One region of the Pseudomonas sp. LB3P25 genome, then DNA from elsewhere that is predicted to be linked to it. Evidence: predicted binding sites of a transcription regulator. Region 1 holds the regulator's gene; each other region holds the start of a gene.
What was found. The regulator sigma-54, encoded in region 1, starts transcription at its own class of promoters, with help from an activator protein. The targets are predictions, from matches to a motif close to ANTGGCATNNANNTTGCTNT.

Region 2: a site for sigma-54 is predicted at 3,350-3,369, ahead of ACYZTW_RS23750 (CmpA/NrtA family ABC transporter substrate-binding protein). Genes of this name have one in related genera too.
Region 3: a site for sigma-54 is predicted at 4,368-4,387, ahead of ACYZTW_RS28715 (pilin). Genes of this name have one in related genera too.

Annotation. Positions count from the first base shown of each region.
Region 1 covers NZ_CM142711.1:1,212,817-1,220,312, forward strand. Annotated here, with positions in the region: gene pmbA (metalloprotease PmbA) at 1-48, shown strand, start outside; gene ACYZTW_RS05195 (HPr family phosphocarrier protein) at 442-717, opposite strand; gene rapZ (RNase adapter RapZ) at 733-1,590, opposite strand; gene ptsN (PTS IIA-like nitrogen regulatory protein PtsN) at 1,593-2,057, opposite strand; gene hpf (ribosome hibernation-promoting factor, HPF/YfiA family) at 2,070-2,378, opposite strand; gene ACYZTW_RS05215 (RNA polymerase factor sigma-54) at 2,453-3,946, opposite strand; gene lptB (LPS export ABC transporter ATP-binding protein) at 4,131-4,856, opposite strand; gene lptA (lipopolysaccharide transport periplasmic protein LptA) at 4,856-5,404, opposite strand; gene lptC (LPS export ABC transporter periplasmic protein LptC) at 5,391-5,963, opposite strand; gene ACYZTW_RS05235 (KdsC family phosphatase) at 5,971-6,495, opposite strand; gene ACYZTW_RS05240 (KpsF/GutQ family sugar-phosphate isomerase) at 6,495-7,469, opposite strand.
Region 2 covers NZ_CM142711.1:5,159,767-5,167,262, forward strand. Annotated here, with positions in the region: gene rlmKL (bifunctional 23S rRNA (guanine(2069)-N(7))-methyltransferase RlmK/23S rRNA (guanine(2445)-N(2))-methyltransferase RlmL) at 1-1,203, opposite strand, end outside; gene rmf (ribosome modulation factor) at 1,735-1,950, shown strand; gene ACYZTW_RS23745 (quinone-dependent dihydroorotate dehydrogenase) at 2,240-3,259, opposite strand; gene ACYZTW_RS23750 (CmpA/NrtA family ABC transporter substrate-binding protein) at 3,489-4,700, shown strand; gene ACYZTW_RS23755 (ANTAR domain-containing response regulator) at 4,716-5,291, shown strand; gene ACYZTW_RS23760 (nitrate/nitrite transporter) at 5,690-6,901, shown strand; gene ACYZTW_RS23765 (protein kinase domain-containing protein) at 6,909-7,496, shown strand, end outside.
Region 3 covers NZ_CM142711.1:6,233,856-6,241,351, reverse strand. Annotated here, with positions in the region: gene coaE (dephospho-CoA kinase) at 1-417, opposite strand, end outside; gene ACYZTW_RS28730 (prepilin peptidase) at 414-1,286, opposite strand; gene ACYZTW_RS28725 (type II secretion system F family protein) at 1,288-2,505, opposite strand; gene pilB (type IV-A pilus assembly ATPase PilB) at 2,508-4,208, opposite strand; gene ACYZTW_RS28715 (pilin) at 4,434-4,844, shown strand; gene ACYZTW_RS28710 (BON domain-containing protein) at 5,162-5,515, shown strand; gene ACYZTW_RS28705 (DUF2845 domain-containing protein) at 5,780-6,076, opposite strand; gene ACYZTW_RS28700 (DUF748 domain-containing protein) at 6,076-7,496, opposite strand, start outside.

The DNA.
Region 1 (7,496 bases):
CGTACAGGTTCGGTGCTGATCGAGCGCATGACGGTAGCGGGTAGCTAAACCCCGTCAGTTGCACAAAAAAAGGCGCACCACCCATTGGGTGGTGGGCCTTTTTTATGCGCCTTGCGCCGTCCCTGTAAGGATCACGGCTCGCCAGCGATGGCATCCCTGGGTCAAGGCGTTCCTGATCGGTGCAGCATCAGGGGGCGAGCCGGTCTTGGGCTGCTGATCAGGTTTTGCTTGATGATGGTGATGGATACAGCATTGGCTTGACACTGACTATGTAGCAGCTGGCGAAGCCTGCGTTCGGTTCGGGCCGCGTTCGGACGCAGCAGTCGTAAACCCTGCTCACGCGGTCTGCCTGACATACCGCAGAGCCCAATTTTACGACTGCTTCGTCCGAACGCGGCCCGAACCGAACGCAGCCTTCGGCAGCTGCTACAGGGCGAGGTGTTACTCGCCTTCGCCGAAGTAGTCATTGATCAAATCCACCAATGCCTGCAGCGCCTCATCAGCTTTTTCACCTTCGGTGCTCAGGTGGATTTTGGTGCCCTTACCCGCAGCGAGCATCATCATTGCCATGATACTTTTTCCGTCGACCGTGGATTCCGGCGTGCGTCCTACTCTGATCGTGCAATCCTTGAACTCACCGGCGACGCCAACGAATTTTGCAGAAGCGCGGGCATGCAGGCCCAGCTTGTTGATGATTTCAATTTCCAGAGCAGGCATCGCGGTGTGAATCCTTTAGCTGAGGTCGCGGTGGCGAACCTGGACGTTCTTCAGGGATTTTTGCAGGGCCTGGCCCAGACGTTCGGTCAGGTAGACGGAGCGGTGATGTCCGCCGGTGCAGCCAATGGCAATGGTGACATAAGCACGGTTGCTGGCGGCGAAGCGCGGTAGCCACTTGAACAAGTAGGTGGATATGTCCTGGAACATCTCTTCGACGTCCGGCTGTGCCGCCAGGTACTCGGCAACCGGTTGGTCGAGCCCGGATTGATCGCGCAACTCCGGCTTCCAATAGGGATTTGGCAGGCAACGCACGTCGAACACCAGATCAGCGTCCACTGGCATGCCACGCTTGAAGCCGAAAGACTCCACCAGGAACGCCGTACCGGGCTCCGGCTGGTTCAGCAGGCGCAGCTTGATGGTATCGCGCAGCTGATACAGGTTCAGGTTGGTGGTATTTACTTTGAGATCGGCGAGGTCGGCAATCGGCCCGAGCAGGTTGGTTTCATCGTTGATGGCCTCGGCCAGTGAGCGATTGGCATTGCTCAGCGGATGACGACGGCGGGTTTCCGAGAAACGTTTGAGCAAGGTTTCTTCGTCGGCGTCCAGATAAAGCACATCACACTGGATATGCCGGCTGCGCACTTCTTCGAGCAGTTCGGGAAACCGCGACAAGTGACTCGGCAGGTTACGCGCATCGATGGATACGGCAACCAGCGGTTGTGCAAGCTCGGTGTGAATCAACGCGCGTTCGGCCAGTTCCGGCAACAAACCGGCGGGCAGGTTGTCGATGCAGTAGTAGCCGTTGTCCTCGAGAACATCGAGTGCGGTACTTTTACCTGAGCCGGAGCGGCCGCTGACGATGATCAAGCGCATGATTAATGACCGTTTTGCTCGTTCAGGACAACCTGATACAAGGCTTCATTACTCGGGGCGCTGCGCAGTTTTTCACGCACTTCCTTGCGATCGAGCATGCTGGCGATCTGGCGCAGTAGCTCCAGGTGCGCATCGGTGGCCGCTTGTGGGACCAGTAGAACGAACAACAGGTCAACCGGAGCGCCGTCGATGGCGTCGAAATCGATAGGGGCGTCCAAGTGCATCAAGGCACTAATGGGCGCGTCGCAACCCTTCAGGCGGCAGTGTGGGATGGCGATGCCGTTGCCAAAACCGGTGGAACCGAGTTTTTCACGGGCAATCAGAGCCTCGAAGACATCTTGCATCTCCAGATCCGGCACTTCCCGGGCGATCAGGTTGGCAATTTGCTCGAGGGCTTTCTTTTTACTGCCGCCCGGCACGTTCACGAGGGAACGGCCGGGGGTCAGGATGCTTTCAAGTCGGATCATGGGTTGGGAGTGTTAACGACCGGTCGCGCCCTGGAGGAGGCTTTGGGTCTTTTCCTTATGCTTTTTGAGTTGTTTATCGAGCTTGTCGGTGAGTGCGTCGATCGCCGCGTACATATCGGTATGTTCCGCGTTGGCGACCACTTCATTCCCGGGAATATGCAGCGTGGCTTCGATTTTCTGCTTGAGCTTTTCGACCGTCATCGTGACCTGCACGTTGGTTATCTTGTCGAAATGCCTCTCTAATCGTTGGAGTTTTTCGCCGATGTAGGTGCGAAGAGGTTCGGTCACTTCCAGTTGGTGTCCACTGATGTTGACTTGCATACAGCTTCTCCTTCGTTGCCAGTGCATAAAGCGGCAGGCAGAAATGCCTGCCACTGGAACGCTGTGGCGTGGCTCTACATCAACCGCTTGCGTTCGCTCGAAGGCGCGATCCCGAGGGATTCGCGGTACTTGGCGACGGTGCGGCGAGCCACCTGAATGCCTTGTGCCTCCAGTAAACCAGCGATCTTGCTGTCACTCAACGGCTTTTTCTGATTTTCCGCGGCAACCAGTTTTTTGATGATCGCGCGGATCGCCGTGGACGAGCATTCACCGCCCTCGGACGTGCTGACGTGGCTGGAGAAAAAGTATTTCAGTTCATATATGCCCCGAGGGGTATGCATGAATTTCTGCGTGGTCACCCGTGAAATCGTCGACTCGTGCATGCCCACCGCTTCGGCGATGTCATGCAGGACCAGCGGCTTCATTGCCTCGTCGCCGTACTCAAGAAAGCCGCGCTGATGCTCGACGATCTGAGTGGCTACTTTCATCAGGGTTTCGTTGCGGCTTTGCAGGCTCTTGATGAACCAGCGGGCCTCTTGCAACTGATTGCGCATGAAGGTGTTGTCGGCGCTGGTGTCGGCGCGGCGCACGAAGCCGGCGTATTGAGCGTTGACCCGCAGTCGTGGCACCGATTCCTGGTTCAGCTCCACCAGCCAGCGCTCGTTGTCCTTGCGTACGATCACGTCGGGAACGACGTATTCGGCTTCGCTGGATTCGATCTGCGAGCCTGGGCGCGGGTTGAGGCTCTGGACCAGTTCAATCACTTGGCGCAGTTCATCTTCCTTGAGCTTCATGCGACGCATCAGCTGGCTGTAATCGCGGCTGCCGAGCAGGTCGATGTAATCGGTGACCAGGCGTTTGGCTTCGATCAGCCAAGGCGTCTTGGCGGACAACTGACGCAATTGCAGCAGCAGGCATTCGCCCAGGTTGCGGGCGCCGATACCCGCGGGTTCGAATTGCTGGATGCGGTGCAGGACGGCTTCGATTTCGTCCAGCTCGATGTCCAGTTCCGGGTCGAAGGCTTCGAGAATCTCCTCGAGGGTTTCGTCCAGGTAGCCCTGATTGTTGATGCAGTCGATCAGGGTCACGGCGATCAGGCGATCAGTGTCGGACATCGGTGCCAGATTCAGTTGCCACAGCAGGTGGCTTTGCAGGCTTTCACCGGCCGATGTGCGGGTGGTGAAATCCCACTCGTCGTCATCGTTGCTCGGCAGGCTGCTGGCGCTGGTCTGGTAGACGTCTTCCCACGCGGTATCGACGGGCAGTTCGTTGGGGATACGCTCGTTCCAGTCGCCTTCCTCGAGGTTATCAACCGTCGGGGCGGTTTCCTGGTAGGAGGGTTCCTGAATGTCGGCGTTGGGTTGCTGTTCGGCTTTGTCGGCCAAGGGATCGGCGTTATCGAAGTCGTCGCCTTCTTCCTGGCGTTCGAGCATCGGATTGGATTCCAGGGCCTCCTGGATTTCCTGTTGCAGGTCCAGGGTCGACAATTGGAGCAGGCGGATGGCCTGTTGCAGCTGCGGTGTCATCGTCAGCTGCTGGCCCATTCTCAAGACTAGCGATGGTTTCATGGCAGGGGCTTAACACCTTATTCGCCGGCGCACATGCGCCATCCACTACAGGGCGCCGGAGCGCCAAACATAAGCAAATTATATGCCCGAAACTGCAGCGTTTGCCTAGAGCGCTGTAACAATAAAAAAATATTGATTTTTTATCGAGACAAGCGCCCGAGCAACCAGCCAGACACCTCAGTGCTTACAGGCGGAACTCATGGCCCAGATACACTTCCTTGACCAGGTTGTTGGCCAGGATGGTGGCAGAGTCACCTTCGGCGATCAGCTGGCCATCGTTGACGATGTAGGCGGTTTCGCAGATATCCAGGGTTTCACGGACGTTGTGGTCAGTGATCAGCACGCCAATGCCCTTGGCCTTGAGGTGATAGATGATCTGCTTGATGTCTCCCACCGAAATCGGGTCCACGCCGGCGAACGGTTCGTCGAGCAAGATGAATTTCGGGTTGGTGGCCAGTGCCCTGGCAATTTCCACGCGGCGGCGTTCACCGCCGGACAGGCTCATGCCGAGATTGTCGCGGATGTGGCTGATGTGGAATTCCTGCAGCAGGTTTTCCAGCTCCTTGCGACGACCGGTCTTGTCGAGCTCCTTGCGGGTCTCGAGGATCGCCATGATGTTGTCGGCTACCGAGAGTTTGCGGAAGATCGATGCTTCTTGCGGAAGATAGCCGATACCGGCCTTCGCACGACCGTGCATAGGCTGGTGGCTGACATCCAGATCGTCAATCAGTACGCGGCCCTGATCGGCCTGTACCAGGCCGACAATCATGTAGAAACAGGTGGTTTTGCCGGCGCCGTTGGGACCCAGCAGGCCGACAATCTGACCGCTGTCGATCGACAAGCTGACGTCACGCACGACCTGGCGGCTCTTGTAGCTCTTGGCCAGATGCTGAGCTTTCAGAGTTGCCATTACTGGGCCTTTTGCTCGTCGGTTTTCTTCTTCGGCTGGATCACCATGTCGATGCGTGGACGCGACTCGGTGACTTTGTTACCTGTGGCGCGACCGGCGCTCGCCAGCTTTTTGACCGTGTCGTAGACGATTTTCTCGCCTTGGGTGACGTTGTTGTCCTTGTCGATGACTTTCGCCTTATCGATCAGCACAACGCGGTTTTGCGAGGCGTGGTACTGAATAGTCACTCCCCAGCCCTGAACAGGCTTGGTGTCGCCCTGGGTTTGCAGTTGCTCGAAATAGGCGAGGTTGCCCACGGAGGTCACCACATCGATGTCACCCGTCGGGGTGCGGGTGATGGTCACGGTATTGCCGGTGACCTTCATCGAGCCCTGAGTGATGATCACGTCACCTTTATAGGTGGCAATACCATTCTTGTCGTCCAGCTGGGCGTCGTCGGCCTGGATGCGGATAGGCTGCGCTTGATCGGTCGGCAGAGCCCAGGCGCTCACGCTTCCCAGTGCTGCGCTCAGACCGAGCAAAATAGGGAGGGTTTTAACGAGCCTCATACTGTCCTCTTACGTTCGATAGCAGGTGTATCCTGCTTTCTTTCAAATACGCTTTCATTCCCTTGCCAGTCGACACACCACCAGCGCCGTCGATTCTAACGGGTTGCTCGGTCTGCGCATATTGCTGCTGCGGGAACACTGTCATGCGGGTGGTGGTAATCAGGGTCTTGCGGTTTTTCTCGTCGAAGCGCGTGATGCGCACCGAGTCAATCAGTTCGACCTGAGTGCCATCGGGATTCACTTCACCGTGCTCGCTCTGGACGTGCCAGGGAAACTCGGTGCCGCGAAACATGTTCAGGTCGGGATTGGTCAGCAACGTCACTTCGGTCGCTTTCAGGTGTTCAACCTTGTCGGACGTCATTTCGTATTGCAGTTTGCCGTCGGGCAGGTACTGCACGCTGTGGGCGTTGACCGCGTAATAGTCGATCATGGTTTCATCGACCTTTGCCACCGGCCGGTCGAGGAAGCGCTCCGGGCTGATATTCCAGTAGCCGACCGCCGCGAATATAGCTGCGATGCAACCGAACACCAGGAATTTGCGAAACTTTTTGCTCAGCATAGTTGGCTCACAGGTACGCGGCGTTGGCCGCATCGAGGCGGCCCTGGGCGCGCAGGATCAATTCGCAGAATTCGCGAGCGGCACCCTCGCCACCACGGGCCTGGGTGATGCCGTGGGCGTGTTCACGCACGAAACTGGCAGCGTTAGCCACCGCCATGCCCAGGCCGACGCGACGAATCACCGGCAGGTCCGGCAGGTCGTCGCCGAGATAGGCGACCTGTTCATAGCTTAGGTTGAGTTGGGCAAGAAGCTCGTCGAGCACCACCAGTTTGTCTTCGCGCCCTTGGTAGAGGTGTGGAATGCCGAGGTTCTTCGCTCGTCGCTCGACCACCGGGGTCTTGCGGCCGCTGATGATAGCGGTCTGCACACCGGCTGCCATCAACATCTTGATGCCTTGGCCGTCGAGGGTGTTGAACGTCTTGAATTCGCTACCGTCTTCGAGGAAATACAGGCGTCCGTCAGTCAGGACGCCGTCGACGTCGAAAACCGCCAGCTTGATGTTTTTGCCACGTTGCAGCAGATCGTTGCTCATCACATTACTCCTGCACGCAGCAGATCGGACAGGTTGAAGGCGCCGATCGGCCGGTCGTCCTTGTCCACCACCACCAGCGCGTTGATTCGATGGTCTTCCATGATTTTCAGTGCCTCGGCCGCGAGCATCTCGGGGCGGGCGGTTTTGCCGTGGACGGTCATGACCTCGTCGATGGTCGTGTGATGGATGTCGATGGTGCGATCCAGGGTGCGTCGCAAATCACCGTCAGTGAAGATCCCGGCGAGTTTGCCATCGGCTTCCACGATCGCCGTCATGCCCAGACCCTTGCGGGTCATTTCCATCAGAGCGTCTTTGAGCAGAGTGCCGCGTTGAACCTGCGGCAGCTCCTGTCCTGCATGCATCACGGTTTCCACTTTCAATAACAGACGCCGGCCAAGCGCGCCGCCGGGGTGGGAAAACGCAAAGTCTTCAGCGGTAAAGCCGCGGGCTTCCAACAGCGCAACGGCCAGGGCGTCGCCCATGACCAGCGCGGCAGTGGTCGATGAGGTCGGTGCCAGGTTAAGCGGGCAGGCTTCGTGCTCGACATGCACGTTGAGGTTGACCTCGGCAGCCTTCGCCAGGGGTGAATCAGGGTTGCCGGTCATGCTGATCAATTGAATGCCTAAGCGCTTGATCAGCGGCAGCAGGGTGACGATTTCATTGGTGGAGCCGGAGTTCGACAGCGCCAGGATGATGTCGTCGCGGGTGATCATGCCCATGTCGCCGTGGCTGGCTTCGGCCGGGTGCACGAAAAAGGCCGTGGTGCCGGTGCTGGCCAGGGTGGCGGCGATCTTGTTGCCGATGTGCCCGGATTTGCCCATGCCGACCACGACCACGCGGCCTTTGCTGGCCAGAATCATCTCGCAAGCGCGTACGAAATCTGCGTCGATACGGGGCAGCAAACCTTGTACGGCTTCCAGTTCGAGGCGGATGGTGCGTTGGGCAGATTGAATCAGGTCGCTGGATTGGCTCATGTCAGAAATCGTATAGCCTGATGAAAA
Region 2 (7,496 bases), 3.1 Mb from region 1:
CTGTTCCGGAGTGCGACGTTCGCCGGTGACGAACTGGTCCGGCGTGACTTTGATCAGCAGCAATTTGCACGGCAACGCGCCGTTCCAGAACGAATACTGTTTGTGGCTGCGGATGCCCATGCGCTTGCCCAGGTCCGGGGCGCCGGTGAATACCGCGGCTTCCCAGTTCAAGCAGGCCTGACGCAGACGTTCGCCGAGGTTCTGGTAGAGATAGAGCAAGCTCGCTTCATCACCCAGACGCTCGCCGTACGGTGGGTTGCAGATCACCAGGCCTTTCTGGTTCTGGTCCGGACGCGGTTCGAACGTCCCGACTTCGCCCTGGTAGATCTTGATCCACTCGCTCAGGCCGGCACGTTCGACGTTGTTGCGGCCCGGTTGAATCAGGCGCGGATCGGCTTCGTAACCGCGAATCCACAGCGGTGGCTTGGCCAGACCGGCCGCGGCACGGGCGGTGGCTTCTTCGTGAAGCTTTTTCCACAGCGCCGGCACGTGGCCGAGCCAGGCCGTGAAGCCCCACTGCTCGCGACGCAGGTTCGGCGCCATATCGGCGGCAATCATCGCCGCTTCCACCAGGAACGTACCGACACCGCACATCGGGTCAGCCAGCGCGCCACCATCGGCCGCAATACGTGGCCAACCGGAACGGATCAGGATCGCGGCCGCGAGGTTTTCCTTCAGCGGCGCCGCGCCCTGCTGCAAGCGATAGCCGCGCTGGTGCAGGCTGTGGCCGGAGAGGTCGAGGGACAGAATCGCTTCGCCACGGTCCAGGCGCAGGTGAATGCGCAGGTCCGGGTTGAGCTTGTCGATGGACGGACGGTCGCCCTGCGGTGTGCGCAGTTTGTCGACGATGGCGTCCTTGACCTTCAAGGCGCCGAAGTGGGTGTTGTCGATGCCCGAGCCGTGACCGCTGAACTCAACGGCCAGGGTGCCATCGTTGAGCATGTGGTCTTGCCACTCGATATCCAGCACACCGTGATAGAGGTCTTCGGCGTCCTTCATCGGGAAACGCTTGAGCACCAGCAGCACCCGGTTCGCCAAACGCGACCACAGGCACAGGCGATAAGCGGTTTCCATGGTGGCCATGCCGCGCACAGCCGAGGTGTGCTCACGCGCTTCTTCAAGGCCAAGCCCGACGGCTTCCTCGATGAGCAGGCCTTCAAGGCCTTTTGGGCAAGTGAGGAAGAGTTCGAAACGATCGGACATGGTAATTCCAGAGCCTTTAGCTAAGTGAACCGGCAACGCATTGCCGGTCCGGTTTTCAATCAGGCGCTTTTCTAAAAGAGCGCCCGCGTGGCACGAAGGTGTGCCGTCCCACCCCGGCAAGCTCGGGTTAAAAGAGCTTAGATGCAAAGGCAGATAAAAAAGTTGATGCAACAAAATGTCATAAGTCGACCCTTCGTCGAATAATCCCCCTGCCCAATAGGAGGAATTCTCAATAAAGGATTAACCCCATCATCCAGCGCGGGGCCGATCATACCGGGGTTTTGCCAATAAACACGGGACAACATCGTGTTACTTATGGCCCATACCACCTTAATGGTTACGTCCTTATGACAAAACGATCATTCCCTCGATGTGACGCATTGGTTAGAACTCAATACAGGTTGACGTCGCAACGGCGTCAACACCTTGGCTCGCGACGCCGGCAGCGAGCCCCAACGGCAGGATTTTTTCTGCCAGACCTCAATTGAGGTCGACGCGATAAATACAGTCAACAAGTGAGGGCAACACCCTATGAGAAGACTTAAGCGTGATCCGTTGGAAAGAGCATTTTTGCGCGGATATCAATATGGCGTTGGTGGCAAATCCCGTGAGCTTTGCCCATTTACTCTACCGTCGGTACGCCAAGCCTGGATTAACGGCTGGCGAGAAGGACGCGGCGACAACTGGGACGGTATGACCGGCACTGCGGGAATCCATAGACTCAACGAACTTCACGCCGTCGGCTAATACAGGGCACACACTCCGACACGACAATCTGATTACGTAACGACTTACCACGCACGCCCCATCCGGGCGGCGGGCTCCGGCCCAGGGGCTCCTTCGAGGAGCCCTTTTTTATGCCTGCTCTCTGGCTGAGCTCCATTCCCTGTAGCAGCTGCCGAGCCTGTGAGGCTGCGTTCGGCTGCGCAGCAGTCGTGAGATCAGACACCGCGGTCTTGCCGACACACCATGCATGCAGGGTTTACGACGGCTTCGCCACCGAACGCAGCCTCGCAGGCTCGGCAGCTGCTACAAGTCAGCGTAAGGCTGCTATGGCGTCTACAGACTCACGAATCAGCGCCGGGCCTTTATAGATGAAGCCGGAATAGAGTTGCACCAGGCTCGCACCCGCAGCGATTTTCTCAGCCGCGTGCCTGCCTTCGGTGATGCCGCCCACGGCGATGATCGGCAAGCGACCAGCCAACTCGGCCGCCAGCACCTTCACGGTGTGGGTGCTCTTGTCGCGAACCGGTGCGCCGGACAAACCGCCCGCCTCATCGCCGTGCTCCATGCCTTCGACGCCGACGCGGCTCAGGGTGGTGTTGGTGGCGATCACCGCGTCCATCCCGGTTTCGATCAGCGCTTGCGCGACCTGAGCGGTTTCTTCATCGGTCATGTCCGGCGCAATCTTGATTGCCAGTGGTACATGTTTGCCGTGGCGCAGCGCCAGTTCTGCGCGGCGAGTGGCCAGGTCGGCCAACAGTTGCTTCAGCGAATCGCCGAATTGCAGGCTGCGCAGGCCCGGGGTGTTCGGCGAGCTGACGTTAACCGTCACGTAGCTGGCGTGGGCGTAGACCTTGTCCAGGCAGATCAGGTAGTCGTCGACCGCACGCTCCACCGGGGTATCGAAGTTTTTGCCGATATTGATGCCCAGCACGCCCTTGTACTTGGCCGCCGCCACTCGGGCCAGCAGGTGATCGACGCCGAGGTTGTTGAACCCCATGCGATTGATGATCGCCTCGGCTTCCGGCAGACGGAAAATGCGTGGCTTCGGGTTGCCCGGCTGCGGACGCGGGGTGATGGTGCCGATTTCGACAAAACCAAAACCCAGTTGCGCAAAACCGTCGATGGCCGCGCCGTTCTTGTCCAGACCGGCCGCCAGACCCACCGGGTTCGGAAAGTCCAGGCCCATGACAGTCACCGGCATTTTCGCCGGCGCCTTGCACAGCAAGCCGTTGAGGCCCAAACGCCCGCCCGCGCCGATCAGGTCCAGGGACAGATCGTGGGAGGTTTCCGGGGAAAGTTTGAACAACAGCTGACGGGCCAGGGTGTACATGGGCGGGTTTGACTCTGGGCTACGAAAAGTGGCGGCGATTATAGCCGGGCATCGGGGTTGCAGGCGAGGCGCGCGACAAAATCAGCGAGCGATGGCATATGCCTTGCACCGTCACTGACATCAGCACTCATGCCAACGGCGGGATGAGTCGAAAGACAAAGGCGTCGTCACTTGGCCTTGCTCTGGCAAGCAGCCCGGTCCGGCGCTTTTTTATGGAAGGTGTTTACTGATGATTGAAGTTCCAGCCAACCCTCTGGCCTGGGTCAACGGCAGCGATGCCCCGGAAAAGACCGAAATCAACCTCGGCTTCATGGCCCTGAGCGACTGCGCCTCGGTAGTGGTCGCGGCCACGCAGGGCTTCGCCCAACCTTATGGCCTGACCCTGAACCTCAAGCGCCAGTCGTCCTGGGCCAACCTGCGGGACAAACTGGTCAGTGGCGAACTCGACGCCGCCCACAGCCTGTACGGTTTGATCTACGCCGTGCATTTGGGCATCGGCGGTGTCGCGTCCACCGACATGGCGGTGCTCATGGGCCTGAATCAGAACGGCCAAAGCATCAACCTCTCCCATGGCTTACAGACTTTAGGCGTGACCAGTCCTGAAGCACTGGACCGACACGTGCACCAAAGTCGCCCAAAACTCACCTTCGCCCAGACATTTCCTACGGGCACCCACGCCATGTGGCTGTATTACTGGCTCGCGAGTCAGGGCATCCATCCGTTGCAGGACGTCGACAGCGTGGTCGTGCCGCCGCCGCAAATGGTCGCGCACCTGCAAGCCGGGCGCATCGACGGCTTCTGCGTCGGCGAGCCATGGTCCGCCAGCGCGGTGCAGCAGAACCTGGGGTTCACGATGGCCACAACGCAGGCCATCTGGCCCGATCATCCGGAAAAAGTCCTCGGTTGCACCCGCGCCTTTGTCGAGCACTATCCCAACACCGCACGGGCGCTGGTGATGGCGATCCTCGAAGCCAGCCGTTTTATCGAACAAAGCACCGAAAATCGCCGCAGCACCGCGAAGCTGTTGAGCGCGCCCCAATACCTCGACGCACCACTCGACTGCATCGAACCGCGGTTGCTCGGTGACTACGCCGATGGCCTGGGTAATCGCTGGCAAGACCCGCACGCACTGCGCTTCCATGGTGACGGCGAAGTCAATCTGCCGTATCTGTCCGATGGCATGTGGTTCATGACCCAGTTCCGCCGTTGGGGCTTGCTGCGCGACGACCCGGACTACCTGGGCGTGGCCCGTCAGGTCCAGCAACTAGACTTGTATCGAGAGGCCGCCACCGCTGTAGGTGTGGCCGCGAGTGATCAGCAAATGCGCAGTAGCCAGTTGATCGACGGCAAGGTCTGGGATGGCCTGGACCCCGCCGGCTATGCCCGCAGTTTCAAGCTGCACGCCATTAGCGACAGCTCGCCCCTTCTCGCCAGCCGCTGACAGGAGACTGCGAATATGTTGCGTATCCTGCTGATCAACGACACCGCAAAGAAAGTCGGTCGCCTGAAGGCGGCCCTGACCGAAGCCGGGTTCGAGGTGATCGACGAGTCGGGCCTGACCATCGACCTGCCCGCGCGCGTCGAAACGGTGCGTCCGGACGTGATTTTGATCGATACCGAGTCACCGAGCCGCGATGTGATGGAACAAGTGGTGCTGGTGAGTCGCGATCAACCGCGGCCGATCGTGATGTTTACTGATGAACATGACCCCGATGTGATGCGTCAGGCGATCAAGTCCGGGGTCAGTGCCTACATCGTCGAAGGCATCCACGCACAGCGCTTGCAGCCGATTCTCGACGTGGCCATGGCGCGCTTTGAAAGCGACCAGGCCCTGCGCGCCCAACTCAACGCCCGTGACCTGCAACTGGCCGAGCGCAAGCGCATCGAGCTGGCCAAAGGGCTGCTGATGAAAATGAAGGACTGCAACGAGGAAGAGGCCTACACCCTGATGCGCCGCCAGGCCATGAGCCGGCAGCAGAAGCTGATTCAGGTGGCGGAACAGATCATCGCCATGAGTGAGTTGTTGGGCTGATTCCCCCTGTGGCGAGGGAGCTTGCTCCCGCTGGGCTGCGAAGCGGCCCCAAACAGCCAACCCGGTGAATCAGACACAACACGGCAGCAGGATTACGACTGCTTCGCAGCCGAGCGGGACGGTGCGGCGATCCGACAAGCTCCCTCGCCACAACAATCTCCATACCCACAACTGCCACCTGTTGGCACAGATCTCGCTAGGTAATCGCTACAGGTAACCAACGGCGGTTGCCCCACCTACGACAAAGACGTCGCTCACCTCATTTGCCCATTGGCGAATCCGGTGGCGGCGTTTTTTTGTTTTGGCCCCACAGACCGGGGCCGGTGGTGCGGCCGATGCGGCGCCCCACCTGCAAGCTCATGACTCCTTCTCGAGACTCCTAACAGCTGAGGTGCGCGATGAAATCAAGCTTCTGGAAATCTGGCCATACCCCGACATTGTTCGCGGCCTTCCTCTATTTCGACCTGAGTTTCATGGTCTGGTACCTGCTCGGCCCGCTGGCGGTGCAGATTGCCGCCGACCTGCACCTGACCACCCAACAGCGCGGGCTGGTGGTGGCCACGCCGATTCTGGCCGGGGCGGTATTGCGCTTTGTAATGGGCTTGCTGGCTGATCGCCTGTCGCCGAAAACCGCCGGGCTGATTGGCCAGGTGATCGTCATCTGCGCCCTGTTCGGCGCCTGGAAACTCGGCATCCACAGCTACGAGCAAGCGCTGGTGCTGGGCCTGTTCCTCGGCATGGCCGGCGCGTCCTTCGCCGTTGCCCTGCCGCTGGCCTCGCAATGGTATCCACCCCAGCACCAAGGCAAAGCCATGGGCATCGCCGGTGCCGGTAACTCGGGCACCGTACTCGCCGCACTGATCGCCCCGGTGCTGGCGGCTGCATTTGGCTGGAGCAACGTGTTCGGCTTCGCCCTGATCCCGCTGATTCTGACCCTCATCGTCTTCGCCTGGCTGGCCAAAAACGCGCCTGAGCGGCCGAAAGCCAAATCCATGTCCGACTACTTCAAGGCCTTGGGCGACCGCGACAGCTGGTGGTTCATGTTTTTCTACAGCGTGACCTTCGGCGGCTTTATCGGCCTGGCCAGCGCCCTGCCCGGCTATTTCAACGACCAATATGGCCTCAGCCCGGTGACCGCCGGTTACTACACCGCAGCCTGCGTGTTCGGTGGCAGTTTGATGCGTCCGTTGGGCGGCGCTCTGGCCGACCGTTTTGGTGGTATTCGCACCCTGCTGGCGATGTACACGGTGGCAGCGATCTGCATCGCAGCGGTGGGTTTCAATCTGCCGAGTTCCTACGCCGCACTGGCACTTTTCGTCTGCACCATGCTCGGTCTGGGTGCCGGTAATGGCGCCGTTTTCCAATTGGTACCGCAGCGCTTTCGTCGGGAGATCGGTGTAATGACTGGTTTGATCGGCATGGCCGGCGGTATCGGTGGGTTTGCACTGGCTGCGGGCATGGGCGCGATCAAGCAAAGCACCGGCAGTTATCAACTGGCCTTGTGGTTGTTCGCCAGCCTTGGTGTTCTGGCCTGGTTCGGTCTGCACGGCGTGAAGCGTCGCTGGAGAACCACCTGGGGTTCGGCCGCTGTGACCGCTGCACGGGTGTGAGGGCTGAATGAGCCTGCAACTGAGTTTTGCCGAAGCGAGCGCCATCGGCCCTCGCGAGGAGAATCAGGACGCCTTGCGCCTGGTGACTCCGGCCCCGGCGCTGGCGGCGAGCAAGGGTTACCTGTTCGCCATCGCCGATGGCGTCAGTCAGTGCGCCGATGGCGGCCTCGCCGCCCGCTCGACGTTGCAGGCCCTGGCGCTGGATTACTACGCCACGCCGGAAACCTGGGGCGTCGCGCAGGCACTGGATCGCCTGCTGCTGGCACAAAATCGCTGGTTGCAGGCCAATGGCGGTGGGCAACCATTGCTCACCACTGTCAGTGCCTTGGTCATGCGCGGTAGGCGTTTTACCTTGGCCCATGTCGGCGATTGCCGGGTTTATCGTTGGCACGCCGACACCTTGCAACGGGTCAGCGAGGATCACGTCTGGGACCAACCGGGCATGCAGCATGTGCTCAAGCGAGCGCTCGGGCTCGATCAGCATTTGGTGCTGGACTTTCTCGATGGCGAATTGCGGGTGAACGAAAGTTTCGTACTGCTCAGCGATGGCATCTGGGCCGTGCTGGGCGACACCGCGATTGCGGCGATTCTGCGC
Region 3 (7,496 bases), 2.0 Mb from region 1:
CGGGGCATCGATCACCAGAACCCGCTGGGTCATGGCGTACTGCCCGGACTCGATCAGCAGCGGCGAAACCAGAATCGCGTAAGGCGATTGTGCCTTGGCCAGATGATCGGCGATTTCCTTGGCGATCAGCGGATGCAGCAACGCTTCGAGCCAGCGGCGTTCGTCTGGCACTTCGAAGATCAGTTTGCGCAACGCCGCGCGATCCAGCTGTCCGTCGGCTTGCAATACGCCCGGACCGAAGTGTTCGGCGATCCTGGCCAGCGCCGGGCGACCTGGTTCCACCACCCAGCGCGCTGCGTGATCGGCGTCCACCACGTGTACGCCCAGGTCGATGAAGTGCTGGGCAGCCGCGCTTTTGCCGCTGCCGATGCCGCCGGTCAGGCCGAGAATCCAGGGTTTTTCCACAGGGGTATTCATTTCAAACCGACAAACTGCCAATAGAAGTCGGTTATTTGACCACCCCAGAGCAAGGCAATCCAGCCGGCAATTGCCAGAAAGGGTCCGAAGGGGATCGGCGTCGAGGTTTTCGCGTTGCGCAGGCGCAGTAAAATCACCCCGATGATCGCCCCCACGAGCGATGACAGCAGGATAGTCAGGGGCAACATCTGCCAGCCGCCCCACGCCCCGAGCATTGCCAGCAATTTAAAATCGCCATGACCGATGCCGTCCTTGCCGGTGATCAGCTTGAACAGCCAGAACACCGACCACAACGCCATATAGCCGGCCACCGCGCCCCACAATGCTTCATGTAAGGACACGAAGAGTCCGAAGCTGTTGACGATCAGCCCCAGCCATATCAGCGGCAGCACCAGCACATCCGGCAGCAGTTGGTGCTCGGCGTCGATCAGGCTCATCGTCAGCAATCCCCAGCTCAGGACCAGCGCCATGCAGGCCTGCCAGCCGAAACCGAAATGCCAGGCGATGAACGCCGAGAGCAGGCCGCAGGCCAGTTCGGTCAGCGGGTAACGTTTGCTGATCGCTGCCGCGCAGTTCGAGCATCGACCCCGTAAAAACAGATAACTGAGCAGCGGAATGTTTTCCCAGGCGCGGATTCGATGGCCGCAATGTGGGCACTGGGAATGGGGCAGTATCAGATTGAAGGTCGGCAGCGGCGTCTCGCTCGGCAAGCCCAACACGTCACGTGCCTCCTGAAGCCATTCGCGGTTGAGCATTTTTGGCAGGCGCCAGACCACCACGTTGAGAAAGCTGCCAATCAGCAGGCCGACCAACATGGCTGCGATCACGAAGGTCAACGGGTAGAGGGTCAGAGTGTCGTTCAAGGGCATGTCAGATCGCTGAGCCGAGTTGGAAGATGGGCAGGTACATCGCAACCACCAGGCCACCGACGATAACACCCAGCACCACCATGATGAACGGCTCCATCAGGCTGGTGAGGTTATCGACCATGTTGTCCACTTCCTCCTCATAGAAGCTCGCGACCTTGTCGAGCATATCGTCCAGTGCGCCGGACTCTTCGCCAATCGCAGTCATCTGGATCGCCATGGTGGGAAAGATGCCGGAGGTGCGCATGGCAAAGTTCAGCTGCATACCGGTGGATACGTCCTGCTTGATGCGCAGCACCGCACGCTTGAATACGATGTTGCCCGTCGCCCCGGCTACCGAATCCAGGGCTTCTACCAGCGGCACCCCGGCGGCGAAAGTGGTCGACAGTGTGCGGGCGTAACGGGCCACGGCAGACTTGTACATCAACGTGCCAATCAACGGCAGTTTCAGTAACCATGTGTCCATCCAGTCCCGAAAGCCCTGCGACGTTTTAAAGGCGTGGCGCACGCCGAAAATCACCGCGATCAGCACGCCGAGCAACATCCACCACCACGCCTGCATGAACTCCGACAAGCCAATGACCATCACAGTGAAAGCCGGCAATTCGGCGCCAAACCCTTTGAATACCGATTCGAACTGCGGCACCACTTTGATCAGCAAAATTGCGGACACAATGATCGCAATGAACACCACAGCCAGCGGGTAGGTCATGGCCTTCTTGATCTTGGCCTTGAGGCTTTCACTCTTTTCCTTATAGGTCGCCACTCTCTCCAGCAGGGTATCGAGGGCGCCGGCCTGCTCGCCGGCATCTACCAGGTTGCAGTAGAGCTCATCGAAGTATTGGGGCTTTTTGCGCAGGGAAGCGGCGAAGCTGTTACCCGCCGCGACTTCCTGTTTTACCTCGTCTATCAGTGTGCGCATGGCCGGGTTATCGAAGCCTTCACCGATGATGTCGAAGGACTGCAACAGCGGTACACCGGCTTTCATCATGGTCGCCATCTGCCGGGTGAACAGGGCAATGTCCCGGGCCTTGATGCGCTTGCCCAGGTTGAAAATCGAGGTGGACTTCTTGCGTACCTTGCCGGGGTTGATGCCCTGTTTGCGCAACTGGGCCTTGATCAACGCCGGGTTCTGACCGCTCAACTCACCCGTCACTTTGGTGCCTTTGCGGTCTGTACCTTCCCAGGCGTAGACGCTGATTTTTGCTGCTTTGACCGCCATATTCAGTCCTTGGTGACCCGGTTGATTTCTTCAAGGCTGGTGATGCCTTGCATGGCCTTGAGCAGGCCCGATGTCCGCAGGTCGTTGAAGCCGTCTTTACGCATCTGACTGTCAATTTCCAGTGAATTGCCTTCGGCCATGATCAGCCGTTGCAGGTCCTGTGTGTTCTTCACCACTTCATAAATCCCGACTCGCCCTTTGTAACCGCCGTTGCAGTGATCGCAACCGATCGGTTCATAGATCGTGAATGAGCCGATGCGTTCCTCGGGGAAGCCTTCCTTGAGTAGCGCCTCCCGGGGAATCTCGATGGGTTTCTTGCAATGGCTGCACAGCTTGCGTGCCAGGCGCTGGGCAATGATCAGGCTGATCGAGGTGGCAATGTTGAAACCCGCGATGCCCATGTTGTGCAGGCGAATCAGGGTTTCGGCGGCGCTGTTGGTGTGCAGGGTCGACAGCACCATGTGGCCGGTCTGGGCGGCTTTGATGGCGATTTCGGCGGTTTCGAGGTCGCGGATCTCGCCGACCATGATCACGTCCGGGTCCTGTCGCAGAAATGAGCGCAGCGCCTGGGCGAAGTCCATTCCCTGTTTGGGGTTGACGCTGACCTGGTTGATGCCTTCCATGTTGATTTCCACCGGGTCTTCGGCGGTGGAGATGTTGATGTCCACGGTGTTGAGAATGTTCAGCCCGGTGTAGAGCGACACGGTTTTGCCCGAACCGGTGGGCCCGGTCACCAGAATCATCCCTTGTGGCTGCTTGAGGGCGGCCATGTACAGGTCTTTCTGATCGGGCTCATAGCCGAGGGCGTCGATGCCCATTTGAGCGCTGGACGGGTCGAGGATCCGGATCACCACTTTCTCGCCCCACAGGGTCGGCAGGGTGTTGACCCGGAAGTCGATGGATTTGCTCTTGGACAGATGCATCTTGATCCGTCCGTCCTGGGGCCGGCGCCGTTCGGAGATGTCGAGGCTGGCCATGACTTTCAGCCGCGCCGCGATCCGATTGGCCAGTTGAATCGGTGGTTTGGCGACTTCACGCAAAATACCGTCGGTACGCACCCGCACGCGGTAGGTTTTTTCATAGGGTTCGAAATGCAGGTCGGAAGAGCCGCTCTTGATTGCATCGAGCAACATCTTGTGGACGAAGCGCACCACCGGCGCGTCATCGGCATCTTGTCCGGCGAGGGCTTCCAGTTTGCTGTCATCGATCGACTCGATGTCCACACCATCGAGGTCAACGTCGGCCATGTCTTCCAGGCCGGCGCCTTGGGTATCGAAGAATTTTTCGATGGCGTCGCTGAGTTTGTCCTCCTCCACCAGGATGGCTTCAGTGTTCAGCCCGGTGCTGAACTGGATGTCATTGATGGCTTGCTGATTGGTCGGGTCGGAAACGCCCACGAACAACTTGTTGCCGCGCCGCCAGAGGGGCAGGGCGTGGTGCTGACGAATCAGCTTCTCGCTGACCAGTCCCTTGGGCTGGGTCTCCTTGTTCAGGCAGTTGAGGTCCAGCAGGGCCATGCCAAAGTGTTCCGAGGCAATCTCGGCCACCTGGCGGCTTTGCACCAGTTTGCTCTGCACCAGGTAAGTGACCAGGGAGATGCGATTGCGTAGGGCTTGCTGATACGCCTGTTGCGCGCTTTTGTCAGTGAGCAGCTCGGCCAGGACCAATTGTTTGGCCAGACCGCTAAGGGCGATGTCATTCATGGGGATACCGGACGCAGACAGTTCATGACTTATAGCCTAGTCAAGCGGCGGAACCAAACCAGCACTGCTCAGGTGACAAAAAGTGTCAGATAGTGCGGATCCTGGGGGTAGGAAAGGGCGTTTTGTTGGCCTCGTGCGCTTATAACAGGGGATGAAGGGCTTGGCATGGGCTGTGCTGTGGCTAGTTCAGATCATGAGATTTCGACTCATGCATGGAGCTTGTCTATGAATACTCAAAAAGGTTTTACCCTGATCGAACTGTTGATCGTGGTGGCGATCATCGGGATTCTGGCGACGGTTGCGCTGCCGCAGTATGCGAAGTATCAAGCGCGGGCGAAGGTCACCGCCGGTCTTGCTGAAATATCGGCTCTGAAGGTCCCCTTCGAAGACATTATGAATCAAGGCACCAACCCTACCCTCGCTCTGATCGGCGGTAAGGTGACCACAGGTAATTGCACGGTTACGGCATCGGGCACCGCTTCTACCGGTGTTGGCAGTATTGGCTGCACGATCCTCAATGCACCCGGTCAGGTGCTCGGCAAGACCATCACGCTTTCGCGCACACTCGCCGGTGGCTGGACTTGCGCCTCGACGGTACTCAAAGAGTACTCGCCTACTGGTTGCCCCGGCGTCTGATCCATTGTCAAGTCTGTCCCATGCCCCGCCTTTCACGACGCGGGGCATTTTTTTGTTCGCCGTTCGGGACAAAATGGAGTAATTGAGAAAACTTCCAACAATTCATGGCCTTAGGCCTGTGGTAAAACCCGCAACTTGCATGTAGATAATTTCCAAGTCATGCAATTTGCATGATTCCGAAAATTGATCATTTTTCTAAGGTAATGATTTATAACGATTTATTGTCTGTATCAAAGTTGGCACAGCGTTCGCAATATCTCCAGTAACCCTGCTGACAAGACACGCAGCAGACTTTATGAAAAACAGGAGTTACTCGTATGAAGAAGTTCGCTATCGCTGCCGCTACTGCTACCGCGCTGACCCTGACCATGGCCAACGCTGCATTTGCACAGACCACCACCGCCCAAGCCCCGATGACTCTGGCGGCGGGTGAAATGACTAAGGCTAAAGAATCCACTTCCGATACCTGGATCACTACCAAAGTCAAAGCAGACCTGGTGACCGAAAAAGGCATTCCTGGTACCGACATCAAAGTCGAAACCAACAAAGGCGTAGTGTCTCTGTCGTCCACCGTTGCGGTGACCGACGCTCAGAAAGCCACCGCCGTGGCTATCGCCAAGAAAATCAAAGGCGTCAAAGCGGTCTCCGCTGACGGCCTGAAAGCCGAGTAAGGCAAGACTTCTCGCCTGGACTGGGAGAAGGCGCGGCGGGCGGGCCGAGCAATACGTCTGCCGCCTCTGGAGAGTTCATGCGAAGGCCACAAGGATGTGGCCATTACAGGCCCCGGCATTCGTGTCGGGGCCTGTTCTATTTGGGAGACCTAAAACAACTGTGGGAGCGAGCCTGCTCGCGAAAGCGGACTTTCAGCCAACAGATGTGTTGAAAGTTAATCCGCCATCGCGAGCAGGCTCGCTCCCACATTGAGTTGTGGTGACTCAGTTACCGCGCTTGCTGGTGATCTGCTTCAAACGATTACCTTCAAAACGCAGGTACTGGTACATCCCGCCGTTGGGCCCGTAGGTCCATTCCTCGACTTGAAACTCTTCCCGTCGGTTGGCGCTGCGCTTGTAGCCCAACAGATCACGGCTGACCGGTTCACCGCATTTCTGCAGCACTTCGCTGGACCTGTCCCCGACACTGACCAATTGACTGCCGCAGCGCAGGGTGTCCGCTGCCGAGGCCTGACTGGCGGCCACGGCCAGAGTCAGGCTCATCAGCCATTTCGCGCCCATCACTCGGCGTCCAGATGCAGCGGCGTAACCACTCGACCGTCACTTTGTGCTTCGCCGAGGTTAGCGTCGACGAAGTAGACGCGGTCATCGGCCAACTGACCCTTGTCGACCAGATAGTCCTTGATGCTGCTCGCGCGTTCCTGACCCAACTGACGCAACAGTACGTCGCTGGAACTCCAGAATTTGATCACGTCTGCGCGCATCTTCGCGGTGCGTTCTTCCTTGCCCAAGTCTTTCCATTCGGCGGGCGGCTGCGTCTTCAGGCGCGTGCGGTAGATCCCTTCCAGCAGCGGACCTTTCTCGTTGTCCGGTACCTGCAGCAACGAGGCCTGAGCCGGCACCTTGTCACCGCGACGCTGGAGCATTTTGTAGTAGTTGTACTGGTATTCCCGCTCCAGACGTTGCTCGGCGATCAGCGGGCCATCGCTGCTGGCGGCAGCCGTGCCTTCGATTTCCAGGCGCAGGGCCGGACGTTCCTTGAGGGCCTGGGACAGTTTGACCAGCGAACCCTCGGCTTCCTTGCTCAGGTCGCTTGAACCCGGCGCAAACGACACAGTGCCCAAATCTTCCGAACCACTACCACTGACCAGCCCACCAATCATTTTGAACGGCGCCGCGGCGGCTTTGACGATCAGATTGCGCAGGGTCTGCCAGATGATCGGCATGACGCTGAACTGCGGGTTGTTCAGGTCACCGGTCACCGGCAGCTCAATGGAAATCTTGCCGTCGACGTCCTTGAGCAGCGCGATCGCCAGTTTCAGCGGCAGGCTCACGGCGTCCGGACTGTCGACTTTCTCACCCAGTTGCAACTGCTCGACCACCACTTTGTTTTCGGCCTTGAGCTGGCCCTTGGTGATCAGGTAATGCAGGTCGAGATTGAGCCGGCCCTTGCGAATGCGGTAACCGGCGAACTTGCCGGAGTAGGGCGTGAGCGTGGTCAGTTCAACACGTTTGAAACTGGTGGCGATGTCGAGGCTGGCCATCGGGTCGAACGGGTTGACCGAGCCCTTGATAGTGACCGGCGCATAGCGGTCGACCTTGCCTTTGATATCGACGCTGGCCGGTTTCGCCTGACGGCTGTCGATGGTGCCGATTTGCCCATTGAGCTGTTGAATGGCCGTGGCGAAATTCGGGGTCAGGCTGAAGTCGGCGAAGTTGGCCGAGCCGTCATTGATGGCAATGCCGCCAATGTGGATGCCCAGCGGTTTTTCCTTGCCGGCAGGTTTGGCTTCAGCCGTTTTGGCGCCGGAGTCGGGCGGTTGCGGAATCAGCAGATCATCGATGTTAGTGGTGCGGTCATCGTTGATCATGAAGCGCGCATAAGGCTGGAACAGGTTGACCTTGTCGATCGACAGGCTGTCGCCATGCTGATAGTTCAGGCCTTCGAGCACCAACTGCTGCCATTTGAGGAAGTCGCGGG